2 regions of the Psychrobacillus sp. Z3-81 genome follow, and region 1 is predicted to be linked to the other one. Evidence: a T-box and tRNA genes for the amino acid it is inferred to sense, from the RefSeq annotation. Region 1 holds a T-box; the other holds one or more tRNA genes.
The links. The T-box of region 1 lies ahead of thrS (threonine--tRNA ligase). A T-box ahead of a tRNA ligase gene usually reads a tRNA of that ligase, here a tRNA-Thr.

Region 1 (8,695 bases):
AAGTGAGATTTAACAGTTCCTTCAGGGTAATTCATGATCTCGGCAATTTCCTTAATAGATAAATAATGATAATATCTCAACAATATAATGGTCTTCGCTGATGGATTTAAAGTTTTGAGGGCTTCTGAAACATCCATTGAAGTTGTGATTGCATCGTTTTTCTCTGGCGCAATTAATCGAGCAAACATCTCCTCATCCTCTGTTGTAAAATGTCGAGATTCTTTTCGAATAAAATCAATGGACTTAAAAACAATCATTTTCGTAATCCAGCTTGAAAAGCTTTCTGCCTTCTTCAATTTTTTAATAGAAATATAGGCTGTATAGATCGTTTCCTGATAGACATCTAAAGCATCCTGTTCATTTTTCACATAAGAATAAGCTGTTCTGTACAGCTTTTCACGAACCGAACTAATCAACTCTTCGAATGCTTCGTCATTTCCCTTCTTTGCTTTATGTACTAATTTTACTACATCCATTTCTACTCCCCTTTCTGTTATGTATTAAAGTCGAATGTAGAACAAGATTGGTTGCAAAATACACAAAATCATTCCTATGTAAAAAACAGAATCACAAATTTATGATTCTGTCTCTAGTCATTTTGCAAGCATCCTCGCCACTTAGGTTATCTGATTCTCAACACCATATGCTGTTCATCGTAATATTGATTTCCTACCTTCAGCGCTCTTTTTTCTTCTCCAAAAACCTCAAATCCTAGACTTTTATAGAGATTCTTTGCTATTTCATTGCTTGTGACGACTGATAAATTAATTTGTTCAATTTCTTCATTCTCCTTCGCATGCTCTATCGCTCTTAACAAAAGAGCCTTTCCTGCACCCGTTCCACGGGCGGAAGGCGTTACATACATAGCAAATATATTGGCTCGATGCTTCATCTTCTGGAAGGATTCTTGAACAAGCGTCACATTGCCTATTAGCCTATCATCTATAAATGCCCCGAAATTATAGTTACCTTCGGTCTGAAATTTAACTTTTACTCTCTCAATTGGTTCTTTTTGCTGAATAGCCTCCTCATAGCTGCTTCCAAATGCTTCCGGATTCTGTTGTAGTGCTTCCAGCCTTAATTCCCAATATGTCGCTGCATCTTGCACTTCTAATAACCGTATCTTCATGGTCAATCCCTCCAAAATTTGTTCAAATTATGTTCAAATTATGTTTCAGACTCCGAAATTTCGACAAAACATGACAAGTAACACTATGACTTCGAACATTTCTGTTATACATTGCGGATAAGACTATTCTACACCGAGGTGACATAATGACAACTAATGCCAAAAAAATTGCTTGGATCACTGATACTGCAGCATTATTAGACGAAGAGTTCATCACTAAACACCAAATTCATGTCTTACCCTTAAATATTATTTTTGAAGAAAAAGCTTATCGCGAAACAATCGACCTTACTAGTGATGAGTTTTATCATAAATTGAGAACTGCCAAAGTTCACCCTAAAACCTCCCAGCCACCCATCGGAGAGATGGTGAAGCTTTACGAGGATTTAAAGGCACAAGGCTATGATTGCGCAATAGCAATTCACGTATCTAGTGATCTATCAGGAACATTTCATAGTTCCCAAACAGCATCTAAACTAGCAAACTTCCCGGTATATGCTATAGATTCGAAGATAGGCTCTTATCCTATGGTGAAAATGCTAGAGACTGGTCAAAGCATGATAGAAAAGGGAAGCTCTATGGAGGAAGTGCTCTCTACATTGGAGGGTATGACACGTAACTCAGAGCTTTCCTTTATTCCATCCAGCCTTTCACAGCTCCATAAAAGTGGTCGTGTTTCAGGAACAGCTGCTTTTCTAAGTAATCTACTAAATATCAAGCTTGTCATCTCCTTTGATAACGGAAAGGTTGTCATGAAGGAAAAGGTCCGTTCAACCAAACGAGCGAAAAACTATGTAACGGATCTACTTAGAAAAGACATGGAAATAGCCAAAGTACCTGAGGTGGCTGTGATTAACTGCAACAACTTAAAAGATGCTCAAGCTTGGAAAGAAGAATTGCAAGCTGAGCTTCCAGAGCTAAACGTAATTGTCATACCCCTAAGCGCTTGTGTCGGCGTTCATGCCGGAGAAGGAACTATAGGACTTAGCTGGGTACGTTATTGAGGTAAGGGAGCTTGTGTTTCATAAGCTCCCTATCTTTTTACCTATAATTCATCCTTTAAAAGTAGAAGAAATTCATGTAACCCCATCTCTCCTATACTCCCCTCCTTATGCTTTCGCACAGAAACCACATTCTTTTCTACTTCTTGGTCCCCAATAATCAGCATATACGGGTGCTTTTGAAGAGCTGCCTCCCTTATTTTCAGTCCAATTTTTTCTACACGATCATCCATTTCTACACGATAACCTTTATCCTCCAGCTGCTGCTTAATCTCTCTAGCATAGTTGATTTGGTGGTCTGAAATCGGTAGTAGTTTTACCTGTACAGGAGCGAGCCAAAGTGGAAAGCTTCCTTGATAATGCTCTAAAAGAATCGCCATGAACCGTTCAATAGAGCCGTAAATTGCCCTATGAATCATGATTGGCTGTTTTAATTCATTATGCTCATCTACGTACTTACAGTCAAACTTTTCTGGCATTTGAAAATCTAGCTGTATTGTTCCACATTGCCAGCTTCTTCCCACCGAGTCGTAGATATGAAAGTCAATCTTCGGTCCATAAAAGGCTCCATCTCCTTCATTTACTTGATACTCCACATGTCGTTGTTGCAAAACGTTTTCTAATGCCTGCTCTGCTTGATTCCAATTATCTAATGATCCCATGTAATCTTCAGGTCGTGTAGACAACTCAACTTTGTAGCTAAAACCAAATGCTGAATAGAACTCATCCACTAACTCTAGTACCTTTGCGATTTCCTCTTCTATTTGACTCTCTAGTACAAAGAGATGTGCATCATCCTGAGTAAAAGCACGGACTCTCAGCAATCCATTCAATGACCCGGACAGCTCATGGCGGTGAACCAGACCAAGCTCTGCATAACGAAGTGGCAACTCACGATAACCTCTTCGCTTACTGTTAAAAATCAGCACTGCACCAGGGCAATTCATAGGTTTGATCGCATACTTTTGGTCATCCACATCTGAAAAGTACATATTTTTATGGTAATGATCCCAATGCCCTGATTTCTCCCACAACTCCTGTTTCATCATAATCGGTGTTTTTATCTCCTGGTAGCCCGCTTTCCTATGCTTTTCTTTCCAAAAACTCTCTAATTGATTTCGCAAAACCATCCCATTTGGAAGATAAAACGGCATTCCTGGTGCCTCTTCCATAGACATAAATAATTCTAATTGTTGGCCTAGCTTTTGATGACTTAGCCTTTCCTCTGCTTTTACTGACATTGTTAATTCCTCCCGATTTATGAATAATAAAAGACCACACTCATCCCGTACAAGGGACGAATGTGGTCGTGGTTCCACCCTAATTTTGCAGCATAATGAAGGCTGCACTCAAGTAAGATAACGGTTTCCCGGTTACAGATAATCGCCAGTAAGCTTTCCCTGCAACTGCTCCAAGGTGGTAAGTTAGTCTACTTTCCTCAGGGATTTCAGCCTGTGTCCCTGGTCTCTGTAAAGAAAAGTATGATTTACTCATATCCTTATCGTTGCATTTCATATTTACATAAAAAAAGACCACACCCATCCCATATAAGGGACGAATGTGGTCGTGGTTCCACCCTAATTTCGCAGCGTAAAGTAGCTGCACTCAAATAAGATAACGGTTTCCCGATTACGGTTATCATTTTCCCGTAATAGCTCCAAGGTGGTAAATCACTCTTATTTCTGAAGGGCTTTCAGCCGATGACCCTGTTCTCTTTCCAGAAAGCGAAGAAATGATTCTTGTCCTTTTCCTTGCTGATTATGTCCAATTAAATTTTTTATAGTATATGCCATTATGTTAAATTTAGTCAATACTTAAATTTTTTGATTCCTTTCTAGCCAATTGCTGAAGGGGGTCCCAAACACCATTGAAAGGCGGAGAATAAGAAAGGTCCATATCAACTAAATCGTACAAGGACATTTCATGAAATAAAGCCATTGCTAGCACGTCTGTCCTTTTATCAACACCATTACCGCCAATGATTTGCCCTCCCAGTAGGAGCTTAGATTCCTTCTGACAGAGTAGCTTGATTTGCATCAATTCCTTCCCAGGATAATAACCAGCTATGTCATTTGCTTGTAAGGTATACACTTCGTAAGCAATACCTATTCGTTCTGCCTCTTTTTCAGATAATCCCGTTCTTCCCAGGTTTAAATCACAAAATTTCATAATGGATGTACCAAGCACTCCCTTAAACTCCTTACTTACTCCTATCATATTCAACCCTGCTAGTCTTCCTTGCTTATTAGCGGTAGTGCCTAGTGGTATATAGTCATTTAAATGCTTGATTCTGTGGTAATGAGTAGCACAGTCTCCAGCAGCAAATATATCGGTAATATTTGTTTCCAAGAATGGATTAACAATAATTGCTCCATTCGAATGTAGCGTAATGCCTGTATCCTTTAAAAAGCCTGTGTTAGGCTTTACTCCAACGGCTACCAGCACCATGTCTGTATCGTATTCCCCTTTGTCCGTTACTACCTTTTCCACTCTTTTATTTCCTTGAAAGGCTTCTACTTCTTCCTCTAATATAACCTCTATTTTATTCTTGATAGCCTCTTGATAAACAAACTCTGCCATATCAGAATCAAAGATATCCGCAAGCTGGTCTCCACGCTGTATAATGCGGACCTTTTTCCCTGCGCTCACAAAGTTCTCTGCCATTTCTAATCCTACATATCCACCACCAATAATGGTAACCTGCTTTACTAATTCTAAATCCTTTATAATGGCTTCCGCACTCGGGATTGTTTTAATCGTATGTACACCCTCAAGCTGGTAGCCACTCCAATGGGGAATTACTGGCCTTGCCCCTGTTGCAATTAACAATCGATCATAAGAGTATTCAAAGCTCTCTCCTGTAAGTAAATTTGTCCCTTCAACGGTCTTCTTATCAGGATTTACGCCTGTCACCTTATGTCTAACCCTTGCATCTATTCCATATTTCTCTCGAAAAGTTTCTACCGTTCTGGCAATTAAGTCCCCGGTATCTGGAATAAGACCACCTACTACGTATGGTAGACCACACTGTCCATAAGAATAGATTTGGCCTCTTTCAAGTGTAGTAATTTCCGCCGTAGGATCATTACGGACAATTTCCATTGCCGCACTCATTCCTGCTGCATCCCCACCAATAATTACATATCGCACATGATTACCCCCATTCCTTATTCATTATTCTCCCATTGTTAAAATGAATATACTTGAACACCTCGCCTAACCCAAAAGGGTGCCCAAAAGTAATAACTTTGGACACCCTATTCCTATCTCTTTGTTTAGCAATCTATTTCTTTCTATACCGCTCTATCCCAGAAGCGGTGCTTCGCTATCGCTTGGATAAAAGTATCTACAAAGGTAATTCCTTTTTCGCTCGTAAATACACCCACTTGTCCATCTAAATGAAGATCTGTTATGACTTGATCTCCGCTAAAGGAGGAGCCTATCGGCTTGTAGTGAGTATACGCCTCTTGAATGAATAGCATGGCTTGCTTCTTAAACATCGGGGTCATTCCCTTATCACTAACGATATAGACAGCATCAAACAACACAGAATCTGCCGTAAGGAAAGTATGGTCAACTTCTAGTGTAGAGCCACCCACACCTTTAACTGTACCAGCATGATCACTTACTACCTCTGGCATTGTTCCTTTTGCTTTGAGTCCGTCTAATACCTCCAATAACCCTTCATCGAATCCATCCCCTACTAAGACTGCTATTTTTCTAGTATCTGGCTTCATCACAGTATTTAACTGACTTAATGCTGGAGAGGTTTTCGTATTGGATTTTTCAACAGTGCCTTGTACCACAAGACCTAAATTTTCTGCCACCTTACTAGCAAGATCAAAGTCTATATTTGCAATCATTTCAATTACTTGAACTCTTATAGACTTTTCCTTACACTTTCCTAGCTCGAAGCTAAATGCCTCTATGATATGCTCTTTCTCCGGCTTACTCATACTATTCCAGAACAAAGTCGCTTGGGAGAAATGATCTTTAAAGCTTTCGCTTCTTGCCCTTACCTTGCGAGCATCTATTTTTTCTTGGTAGTGTGTGTAACCGCCCTCTTCAGCACTTACTGGTGTAGGCGTATTCCCTGCTAGGGAGTTTTTATGGTAGCTTACTCGTCCTACATTAATCGTCTGTCTACCAAATCCGTCTCTTTGGTTGTTATGGAAAGGACAAACCGGACGGTTAATCGGGATTTCATGGAAGTTAGGGCCCCCAAGACGGAGAAGCTGTGTATCTGTGTAAGAGAACAATCTACCTTGCAGTAGCGGATCGTTAGTAAAATCAATACCAGGTACTACGTGCCCTGGATGAAATGCTACTTGCTCCGTTTCTGCGAACACATTGTCCACATTTCGATTTAATGTCATTTTCCCAATAATTTTCACCGGCACATCTTCCTCCGGCCATATTTTCGTAGGGTCTAGAAGATCGAAATCAAATGCGAACTCGTCCTCTTCTGCGATTAGCTGTACACCTAATTCATATTCTGGAAAGTCTCCATTCTCAATCGATTCATATAGATCTCGTCTATGGAAGTCAGGATCCTTTCCGTTTATCTTCTGTGCTTCATCCCAAACAACAGAATGTGTTCCTAAGAGAGGCTTCCAATGGAATTTCACAAAGTGAGACTTTCCTTCTTCATTTACAAAACGGAAGGTGTTCACACCAAAGCCCTCCATCATACGGAAGCTACGAGGGATTGCACGGTCTGACATCGCCCACATAATCATATGCGCTGTTTCCTGATTATTGGCCACAAAATCCCAGAATGTATCATGCGCGGATGCAGCCTGTGGTATTTCGTTATGCGGCTCTGGTTTAAGGGCATGAATTAAATCTGGAAACTTGATAGCGTCTTGTATAAAGAAAACCGGTATGTTATTTCCTACTAAGTCATAGTTCCCTTCCTCCGTGTAAAACTTTGTTGCAAAGCCACGAGCATCGCGTGCCAGCTCTCCTGAGCCTCTAGATCCAGCTACCGTGGAAAATCTAACGAAAACTGGCGTTTTAGAACCTGGATTTTGCAAGAACTTTGCTTTCGTATATGGCTTCATCGACTCATAAACCTCGAATACTCCATGAGCTGCAAAGCCTCTTGCATGAACGATTCTCTCAGGTATACGCTCATGGTCGAAGTGCGTCATTTTTTCACGAAAATGAAAATCCTCCATCAAGGTTGGACCTCGCTCCCCAGCCTTCAAGGAGAATTCATCCTCTGAAACCTTCAATCCTTGGTTCGTTGTCATCGCCTGATCCTTATCAACGACTCTAAATTTCTCTAACTGTTCATTTTTGCTATTTTCATTTACATGCTTGTCCACTATATATACCTCCTACAGAATCATTTGTTGTTCAAATACCCTCCTCCGTACTCCTAAAACTTTTTTTATCATAATTCCAAGAAATAGCTCTCTTAAATAGAAAAAGCCATCCTCTAAGCAATAGAGGACAGCCAATACTTTAACCCATAATATGATATCCAGAATCTACATACACAATTTCTCCAGTGACTCCTCGTGATAAATGTCCGAGCAGACCAACTGTCATGTCTCCAACTTCTTCTTGTGTAACATTTCTTTTTAATGGAGAGGTTTCTTCAATCTTCTTCAGAATTGTATTAAACGAAGGAACTCCTTTAGCAGCCAATGTTCTAACAGCACCAGCAGAAATAGCATTCACTCGGATATTCTGCTTACCCAAGTCAAAAGCTAAATATTTTACCGCTGATTCTAATGCGGCTTTAGCCACTCCCATTACATTATAGCCTTCTAGTACTCTTTCTGCTCCAAGGTAGCTCATTGTAACAATGGAGCCACCCTCTGTCATGAACGGTGCCGCCTCTCGTGCTGTTGCTATTAAAGAATAAGCACTTGTATCTTGAGCAAACGCATAGCCTTCTCTGCTCGTTTGTACAAAGTCTCCCTTTAAATCCTCTGCATGGGCAAAGGCAACAGAATGAACAACTCCGTGGATGACCCCAACTTCTGCCCCAATTTTTTCAAAGGCAGCTTTCATACTTTCATCACTATTCACATCACACTCAACCACTAAGACATCTCCAAGCTCGTGATCCTTCACTAGCTTTTCTATTTTTCCCAGAGATCTTTCTTTACGGTATGTAAAAATAACGTTTGCCCCAACCCCAACAAGAGATTTCGCGACTCCCCATGCAAGGCTGCGCTCGTTTGCTACACCCATCACCACTATATTTTTATCCTTTAACTGAATAAGATCCTTCATCATGAATCCCCCTATTTTCATACCTGTTATTAGCACCTGTTACTAATTTAATCATACCACATTTTTTCTAATATTCTACTATCTTTTTACCCCCACTAAGAACTGTACAGGTATCAATAGCCGCTTTAACATACATAGAGGAAATAACCGGATTACTCATTCTCCGTAAGTCAGTATTCAATTGATCTAGAGATGTAATACCATAGATAATAAAAAGTAGTTGCGATAAATAAAAATTAGCACTTACGATGCTATCATAAGTGCTAATCTATTCTGGAGACTCAGGTTCTCTTTTCCATTTGACGCTTTTGCCAAC
Region 2 (8,695 bases), on a different contig from region 1:
TCTCCCACCCGGCAACTACTATATAAATAGATGAAACTAGTATGGTGAAGGGCATGGCCGAAACTTGCCAGTCTCCTAGATAAGCGGAGGATTCCAAAATTCTATCCCTGTCAGAGACATCATAAGATTTACTCTCGTTCAGAGGAGCAATACTCTCGGATAGATGGTGGTTACTCTCGTATAGCCGTGGGTTACTCTAGGATAGAGCAGATTTACTCTCATTCAGCAGTAATACTCTCGTTCCCGGAGCATTTATTCTCAGACAAGCCGATTTTACTCTCGTTCGTGCCAGACTAAATAAATGGATATCAGTGCCGCATTCCTATCAATATAAAAAAGTTATAATGGGGATAGTAAAATAATAATTCTTTGCAGACTAAAAAATTCTTAGTTAAAAAGGAAATCTTTTAATCCCGTACATAAAATTCGACATTTATGCGCAAAATAGTTGTATCTAATTTCCAAAAAAATCATCTATGATTTGTTGTAACATAGGACTTGTGGACAGAAAAGGAAGTTTGCGCTCCCTAATATAAGCTACTATAATAAAGATTGCATTCGGCGATACATATGAAGAAGTAGTTGCCCATTTGGAACCATCTATACGGTATGTTCAACTACATCACCTGAACCAATTTTTAATCAAAATGGAACACTGTTCTGGATCTAGCTTGAATTTGGATGGACAGGTGTATTGTGAAAAGGATTACCTAAAAATAGTAGTTCACTCTTAGTACATACAAGTCATTACTGTGCGACATACTTTTTACTGGTGTAATAAATACTTTAATTTAAGACATACTAACAGCGAGCGTTGAATGTATATCTGACTATTTTTGATTCTATATATGAGGTGATTTAATGAGAAAAGTTGTTTTAGTTGGTTGCGGTGCGGTTGGTACTGCTTATGCATATAGTCTAGTTAACCAAGGGGTTGTTACTGAACTTGTACTAATCGATGCTAATAAAGAAAAAGCAGAGGGTGAAGCAATGGACCTTGTGCATGGTATGGCAGTGGCAACAACGAACATGAAAGTTAGTGTTGGTACCTATGAGGAGTGCAAGGATGCACAACTAATTGTTATTACGGCCGGAGCCAACCAGAAGCCTGGTGAAACGAGATTACAACTCGTAGAACGCAACACTCGAATTATGCAATCTATTGTTCAGGAGATTAAAAAAAGCGGCTTCGATGGAATTCTTCTCATTGCTTCCAACCCAGTTGATGTGATGAGTTATGTAGCATACAAGGAAAGCGGCCTGCCTGCGAACAAGGTCATTGGTTCAGGAACTACCTTGGATACAGCTCGTTTCAAGGTACTTTTAGGAGAGTACTTTGAAGTAGATCCAAGGAATGTTCATGCAGTTATCATCGGTGAGCATGGTGATAGTGAACTAGCTGTATTCAGTCAAGCTAATATTGGGGTAGAATCGCTGGAAGATTTCTTGGAAAGACGAAATAATCCAAATGATAAAGAAAAACTCAACTCGATCTTTAACGCAGTTCGTAGGGCTGCTTATGAGATTATTAATCGTAAAGGTGTTACGAATTTCGGAATAGGAATGTGCTTAACAAGAATCACGAAGGCTATTCTCAATAACGAGCATTCTATTCTTCCAGTTTCTTGTTTATTGAACGGCGAATATGGCCAAGAAGATATCTATATGAGTGTCCCAGCCGTTGTAACATACGAGGGTGTGAAAGAAATTCCTACCTTAAAGTTGAATGAAGAAGAGACAAAGCTATTCAATCAATCAGCAGAAATTCTACGTAAAACGAGAGTAAACTAAAACTCCTTTTACAAGAAAATAACCATGGTATAGTTACCGTGGTTATTTTCTCTTATATTCTTTTTTAAAAAAAGCTGTATAAAATAAGGGTACAAAAACATACTAATGAAAGAAATTGATACTTGAAAAAGTTTGTTAAATTACCTATAATTATATCTAGACGTTCCGAAGTAGCTCAGTGGTAGAGCAACCGGCTGTTAACCGGTTGGTCGTAGGTTCGAGTCCTACCTTCGGAGCCATTTTTATGTTAATTTGCTTCCATAGCTCAGTTAGGTAGAGTGCTTCCATGGTAAGGAAGAGGTCACCGGTTCGAGCCCGGTTGGAAGCTTAATTGAAAAACAAAAAGCGAATCTCCAAAGATAATGGAGAGTCGCTTTTTTCTGTCTGTCTAGAATTTACCATGCTGTCCAAACAGAGAGTAATTGATAAGTATTAAACAATAGGTAGTAATGCTAGTTCATAAATGAAAAAGCGACTTTGTGATTGGCTCTGTTAAGACAATCACAAAGTCGCTTTTAAATGGACGTTATGGCATTCCAAATTCGCCGCGGACAGTTCTGCTCATATCAATCACCTTTGTCATTTGGTTATATAGCGTATTAATCCGTTCGTCCTGATCAACTTTCTCCAATACCTGAATCTGATGTCTCTTATTATGATAGCGGTTAATTTCCATCATCAGTATTTCTTTTTCAAGCAGTTCTACAGCAGATACCATTCCGGCACAACCGTATTCAGGCTGAATGGATGTAGCGACATATGTTTCACTTTCGATAGCGCCATACTCTTTATAGATGCGTTCGGCCTCTCGATTAATCTGTAAAAATTGTTCTTTATTTTCTTCAGTTACTGGATAAAGATAAATTTCTAAATACATGAGCGCCCTCCTTACTTAGGATGAAAACTTATAAGAGTACAGCGGTCTTGCTAGCCTTATTTTTTCTTTTCGTTCTATCTGCAGCTTTGCGTCCTCGGTATCGTAACCACTATGATAGTGCATTAAAATCATTTTTTTAGTTAAGGATGAGTCAAGCGCTTTTATTTCCTGTAAGCTAGGGTGGGAAAGGATGGGAAGATCCCACATATGACAGTCGTGAAAGATGGTATGAACATTTAGAGAATGAAGCAAAGCCTCGTTGACTATGGAATCACCACTGTAATAGAAATACGGCTCTGCTAATAATCCGTAACTGATCATCTGGGGAATATGATCTGTGCGGATAATACGAAATGATTGGCAAGCTATATAGAATTCTTCCTCTGGTCGAACGAGCGTTACATGAAAATAATCCTCCAATTTTTTCGGACCGTTAGTAGATAGCCCAAGTCCCTCCTTCAATGTATTCCATAAGCCTTCAACCAAATCCTCTGCAAGATAGAGATTTATTTTTCCTTTCCCAAGGATTGTCTTATAATGTGCTAGCTGCTGTAGACCGTTTATATGATCTTCATGGAGATGGGTGATGAATAAATGCTCTACAATATTTAAGTCAAATCCTAATTTCTGAAGCGACTGTCGATTAGTCGCTGGAAAGTCTATAAATAGGCGAGTATTGTTCCATTCAATAAATGCGCTATTATGTCCGATTCTATCTGGTAGAAAGTCTCCGGTTCCAAGGAAGGTTAATTGCATAAAGGTACACCCTTTCTGTCATAATTATGCTTTAGTTTAAGTATCTACCAATGGTAACAGAAAGAAAAGTACTACCTGGATAACTCGCTAAAAACTCTTGCCAAACAACCTATAAAAAAGTAGAATGATTACATAGTTCTTTTTAGAAAACAGATATCTTTTTTTAAAAAAGTGCTTGTTTCGAAAAGGTGCTTATGATAATATATTTATTGTCCGGTTTTTCAATAAAACCTACATGGAGGATTAGCTCAGCTGGGAGAGCATCTGCCTTACAAGCAGAGGGTCGGCGGTTCGAGCCCGTCATCCTCCACCATTTTAATTTATTTAATATAGCCTGGAGGGGTAGCGAAGTGGCTAAACGCGGCGGACTGTAAATCCGCTCCTTAGGGTTCGGCGGTTCGAATCCGTCCCCCTCCACCAGTTTTTTGGGGTATAGCCAAGCGGTAAGGCAACGGATTTTGATTCCGTCATGCCCTGGTTCGAATCCAGGTACCCCAGCCATTTTACACATCACCCTGATATGGGGCCTTAGCTCAGCTGGGAGAGCGCCTGCCTTGCACGCAGGAGGTCAGCGGTTCGATCCCGCTAGGCTCCATCCTAAAAAATCCTTTCCACCTTTCAGGCGGGAAGGATTTTTTCTTATTGTTCAGCTTCAGCGCTTTGCACCTCGAGGTCAAATGGGTGCCGACTGCCTCCTCGCAGTCCTTAATTTGCTTGTCGAGGCATGCCTTGTGCTTTCTTAATAGGACGATAAGTATTTCTTTTGTATGTATTTTGTTCTCTTTGAAATTTGCTTTCAGGAAAGTATGCTAGAAATAGCAATTCACGACTCACAGCTATTATTTATCTTCCACTATATAAAAAGAGGTGTACGGATGCTAAATTATCAAAATGTTACACTACGTCCTTTAAAAGAAACTGATTTTGTGGAATTATGGAGGCTGTTTGAGCCGGAAATATTTGAATTTATGTTACATAAAGTAGAAACACAGAATCAGTTGAATAAGTGGCTTCAGGCAGGTATTGACCAGATGCGTGAGAGGAAGGCTCTTACTTTTGCTGTAGAGCATACCGATACTAAAGAGATAATGGGAACTACACGGATTTATGGTATCGATTATACAAATAAGTCTTGTGAAATCGGCTCAACCTTTTACGGAAAAAGGTTTCAGCGAACGAATGTGAATACGGCATGCAAATATCTTTTATTAACATATTGTTTTGAAGATTTGCAGCTGATACGTGTTCAACTTAAAACAGATGAACAAAACCTCTCCTCCCAACGGGCGATTGAGCGAATAGGGGCAAAAAGAGAGGGCGTTCTTCGGAATGAAAGAATTCGTTCAAATGGAGTGGTAAGGAATACCGTTATTTATTCTTTCATTGATGAAGAGTGGGGAAAAACGAAAACCCATCTTTTTCAACTGTTGCATAAATATACGTGAGTTTGCGCTGTTGAGCCATATGAAATTTGGAATTACAATAGATGTATGAATTGAAAGGGGCTTAAAAACATGAATCATTTAAACCTATCCATTATTGGAGTTCCAATGGACTTAGGTCAAAATAGACGTGGAGTAGATATGGGTCCTAGTGCCATTCGTTACGCAGGAGTAGTTGAGAGACTAGAAGCACTTGGCCATCATGTGAACGATTTAGGGGATATTCCTATCGGTAAAAATAATCCAGAAAAGACGCCTCATGAAAAGCTTAGAAACTTACAAGATGTTATAGAGGGTAATACAGCGCTTGCTAATAAAGTACATGAGGTAGTAGCAAAAGGTGATTTCCCATTAGTGCTAGGCGGAGATCATAGTATTGCTATTGGAACGCTTGCTGGATTATCTGATCGTTATGAAAATATGGGGGTTATTTGGTATGATGCCCATGCAGATATGAACACAGAGGAAACGACGCCTTCAGGTAATATTCATGGAATGCCACTTGCGGTCAGCATGGGGTTAGGACATGAGGCGCTAGTAAATATCCGTGCGTATGCTCCAAAAATAAAACCGGAAAATCTAGTGATTATTGGTGCAAGGTCCGTTGATCCAGGCGAAAAAGCGCTTATTAAAGAAAAGGGTATTAAAGTATTTTCGATGCATGAAATTGACAAGCTAGGAATGACAGAAGTGATGAATCAAACAATCGCACATTTTCTAGCTCGTAAAGTAGATGGGGTTCACCTATCACTTGATTTAGATGGCATCGATCCGTTGTACACTCCTGGAGTAGGAACACCGGTGCCGGGTGGAATAAGCTATAGAGAGAGTCACTTGGCAATGGAAATGCTTTATTCCTCTGGTTTAATTACTTCCGCTGAATTTGTTGAGGTAAACCCTATACTTGATGAAAGAAATAAGACTGCTGATGTAGCGGTAGCACTAATGGGTTCTCTATTTGGTGAAAGTTTAATATAAAAATGAGTCAAAAAGTAGACAGATTTGTCTGCTTTTTCTTTTTTTATTTAAACACAAAGAGCTATTTCTTTGATAAAATTAAATTTAGATGAAAAAAATGAAACCTGCTGACACCTCGTACGTATAGGTAAGACAGCCGCATGGAGCGGAGGGAAATCTCAATGGATGCGTTAGTTAACAAAAGAATAAAGCAAGTGTTAAAAGGTGACAAGGATGCTTTTGCGGAAATCGTGGACCTTTACCAGCATAGGTTATATCAGGTTTGCTATCGTATGCTTGGGAATCGTCATGAGGCTGAGGACATTGCTCAGGAAGCGTTCGTACGTGCATTTATCAATATTCATACGTTTGATCAAAAAAGAAAATTTTCCACATGGCTATATAGAATTGCAACGAACTTATGTATAGATCGTATAAGAAAGAAAAAGCCAGATTATTATTTAGACGCGGAAGTAAAGGGTACAGAAGGATTAGACATGTATTCTCAAATAGCTGCCTCTGAGGAGCTTCCAGAAGAAGAATTGATGAAGCTAGAGCTGCAAGATAGAATACAGTATGAAATTAGCAGACTACCAGATAAGTATCGTTCAGCCATTGTCTTAAAGTATATGGAAGAGCTATCTTTACAAGAGATAAGTGAGATATTGGATCTGCCGCTGGGAACTGTAAAAACGAGAATTCATCGAGGTCGTGAAGCACTTCGTAAACAATTGAGCAAACAAGCCAATCTATTGTAGGAGGAATCATCATGAATGCGTGTCCAGAACGAATTGTTCACTATATGCACGAATACTTAGATGGCGAAATAAGTCGTGAACATGAGCTGGAGCTCAAGGCGCACCTACAGACATGCAAAGAGTGCCAGGCTCATATGCATGAGCTCAGTGATGTAGTTGCTTTTGTGAAGGGCGCGGCTCATGTGGAGGCGCCAAATAATTTCACTATGTCTGTTATGGCGAGACTTCCAAAGGAAAAATCGCATACCGGTGTAAGTAGATGGTTTCGCCATCATCCTGTTTTGACTGCTGCTGCAGTATTTCTTGTATTAATGAGCAGCATGCTATTCTCATCATATCAAGATGACCAGCAATTCTCTTTCACAAAGCAAGAAAACGTGATAGTAGAAGGAGAAACGGTTATCATCCCTGAAGGACAAGTCGTAAAGGGAGACTTAGTTGTAAAGAATGGGAATGTACGAATAGATGGAGAGCTAGATGGTAATTTGACTGTTATTAATGGAACAAAGTACATGGCTTCTACAGCAAATATTACCGGTACTTCCGAAGAAATAAATGAGGTCTTTGATTGGCTATGGTTTCATATAAAGAATAGTGTGAAAGAAGTAGGCTCGTTTTTCAAGAAAGATGAATAAGGGCAAGCTGGAAGAGTGCAGATAGATATTTTAATGTCTGCACTTTTTTTGCGTTCTTCGAAAGAGAATTAAAACACGCTTATATGTTATAATGAGAACATATGGATTCGTGAGGAAAAGTGGGGGATGCCACATGTCGTTTATGGAGCAATTTACCGATTTTATGCCAGTAAACGTAATTGTAAATATTTTAGATGTTTTATTGGTTTGGTTCGTTATATATAAAATTATCACCCTTATTAAAGGGACAAAAGCTGTTCAATTATTAAATGGTATATTTATTATTGTTGTAACAAAAATAATGACTGACTTTTTAGGATTAGATACCCTTGGCTGGATATTAAGTCAAGTTATTAACTGGGGTTTTTTAGCAATTATCATTATTTTTCAACCGGAAATTAGAAGGGCACTAGAACAGATTGGGAGAGGGAAGCTATTCTCTCGCGGCTCCCAACATGAACAAGAGGAGCAGGAGCGTTTAATCGATGCAATGACGAAATCTGTGAGCTATATGGCGAAGCGTCGAATTGGAGCGCTGATCTCTATTGAAAGAGAAACTGGGCTAACAGAGTATATAGAAACAGGGATACCTTTAAATGCGAATCTTACTTCTGAGCTGTTGATCAATATCTTTATCCCTAATACCCCGTTACATGATGGAGCTGTCATTGTACAGAAGAACAAAATAACCTCTGCAGCATGTTATTTGCCTCTATCAGAAAGTCCGTTCATTTCTAAAGAACTTGGCACACGTCATAGAGCGGCTATAGGGCTCAGTGAAGTAACAGATGCTGTTACCATTGTAGTATCAGAAGAAACTGGTGCAGTTAGCATAACCTCAAATGGTGATTTGCATCGGAATCTTTCCATGGATGAGTTTAAGGTGCATTTAAGTCGACTTTGGTTCGGAGCAACGGAGGAACAGGTGACATCCTCCAAGTGGTTGAGGAGGGGTAAGCAAAATGGATAAAATGTTAAGTAATCCATGGATTCTAAGAATTATTGCCCTTGCCTTAGCAATTCTGCTATTTGTCTCTGTTAAATCGGAATTTGATACTTCCGATCAAAATACAAGCGGTACCGACGTAGAGGTCTTAAGAGATGTTCCCTTAGAAGTATACTACGATGATGAAAATTCAGTCGTAACAGGAACGCCTGAAACTGTAACAGTTAACATAGAAGGACCTGCTCAGCAGGTTAAATCTACAAAGGTGATGAAGGATTACAAAGTCTTTGTAGATTTAAGAGAATTAACCTATGGAGAGCACCGAGTAGCTATTTCAACTGAATCCTTTTCTGATAAGCTTAAAGTTAAAGTAGAGCCTGCTTATATAGATGTCGTAATAGATGAACGTATATCAGAAGAATTTGTAGTTGAATTAGACATGAATGAGAGCCTGCTAGCAGATAATTACGTGATTGCTGATACGTCAGTAGAGCCAAGAGTAGTTACAATTACGGGTGCAAAAGGCGTTATAG

Region 2: it has a tRNA-Thr gene. The T-box ahead of thrS (threonine--tRNA ligase) is inferred to sense a tRNA for this amino acid. The anticodon was not compared.

The regions. Positions count from the first base shown of each region.
Region 1 is NZ_JBWQPU010000008.1:8,448-17,142, reverse strand. It holds gene AC1ECF_RS10105 (sigma-70 family RNA polymerase sigma factor) at 1-476, opposite strand, end outside; gene AC1ECF_RS10100 (GNAT family N-acetyltransferase) at 623-1,129, opposite strand; gene AC1ECF_RS10095 (DegV family protein) at 1,276-2,133, shown strand; gene thrS (threonine--tRNA ligase) at 2,175-3,371, opposite strand; T-box leader at 3,421-3,644, opposite strand; gene AC1ECF_RS10085 (CoA-disulfide reductase) at 3,934-5,280, opposite strand; gene AC1ECF_RS10080 (catalase) at 5,424-7,463, opposite strand; gene fabI (enoyl-ACP reductase FabI) at 7,600-8,379, opposite strand.
Region 2 is NZ_JBWQPU010000019.1:48,994-57,688, reverse strand. It holds gene AC1ECF_RS16165 (L-lactate dehydrogenase) at 862-1,791, shown strand; tRNA gene AC1ECF_RS16160 (tRNA-Asn) at 1,956-2,030, shown strand; tRNA gene AC1ECF_RS16155 (tRNA-Thr) at 2,046-2,119, shown strand; gene AC1ECF_RS16150 (DUF1428 family protein) at 2,318-2,668, opposite strand; gene AC1ECF_RS16145 (MBL fold metallo-hydrolase) at 2,684-3,424, opposite strand; tRNA gene AC1ECF_RS16140 (tRNA-Val) at 3,662-3,737, shown strand; tRNA gene AC1ECF_RS16135 (tRNA-Tyr) at 3,761-3,844, shown strand; tRNA gene AC1ECF_RS16130 (tRNA-Gln) at 3,851-3,925, shown strand; tRNA gene AC1ECF_RS16125 (tRNA-Ala) at 3,947-4,019, shown strand; gene AC1ECF_RS16120 (GNAT family N-acetyltransferase) at 4,300-4,869, shown strand; gene rocF (arginase) at 4,939-5,844, shown strand; gene sigW (RNA polymerase sigma factor SigW) at 6,006-6,581, shown strand; gene AC1ECF_RS16105 (zf-HC2 domain-containing protein) at 6,593-7,216, shown strand; gene cdaA (diadenylate cyclase CdaA) at 7,350-8,186, shown strand; gene AC1ECF_RS16095 (CdaR family protein) at 8,179-8,695, shown strand, end outside.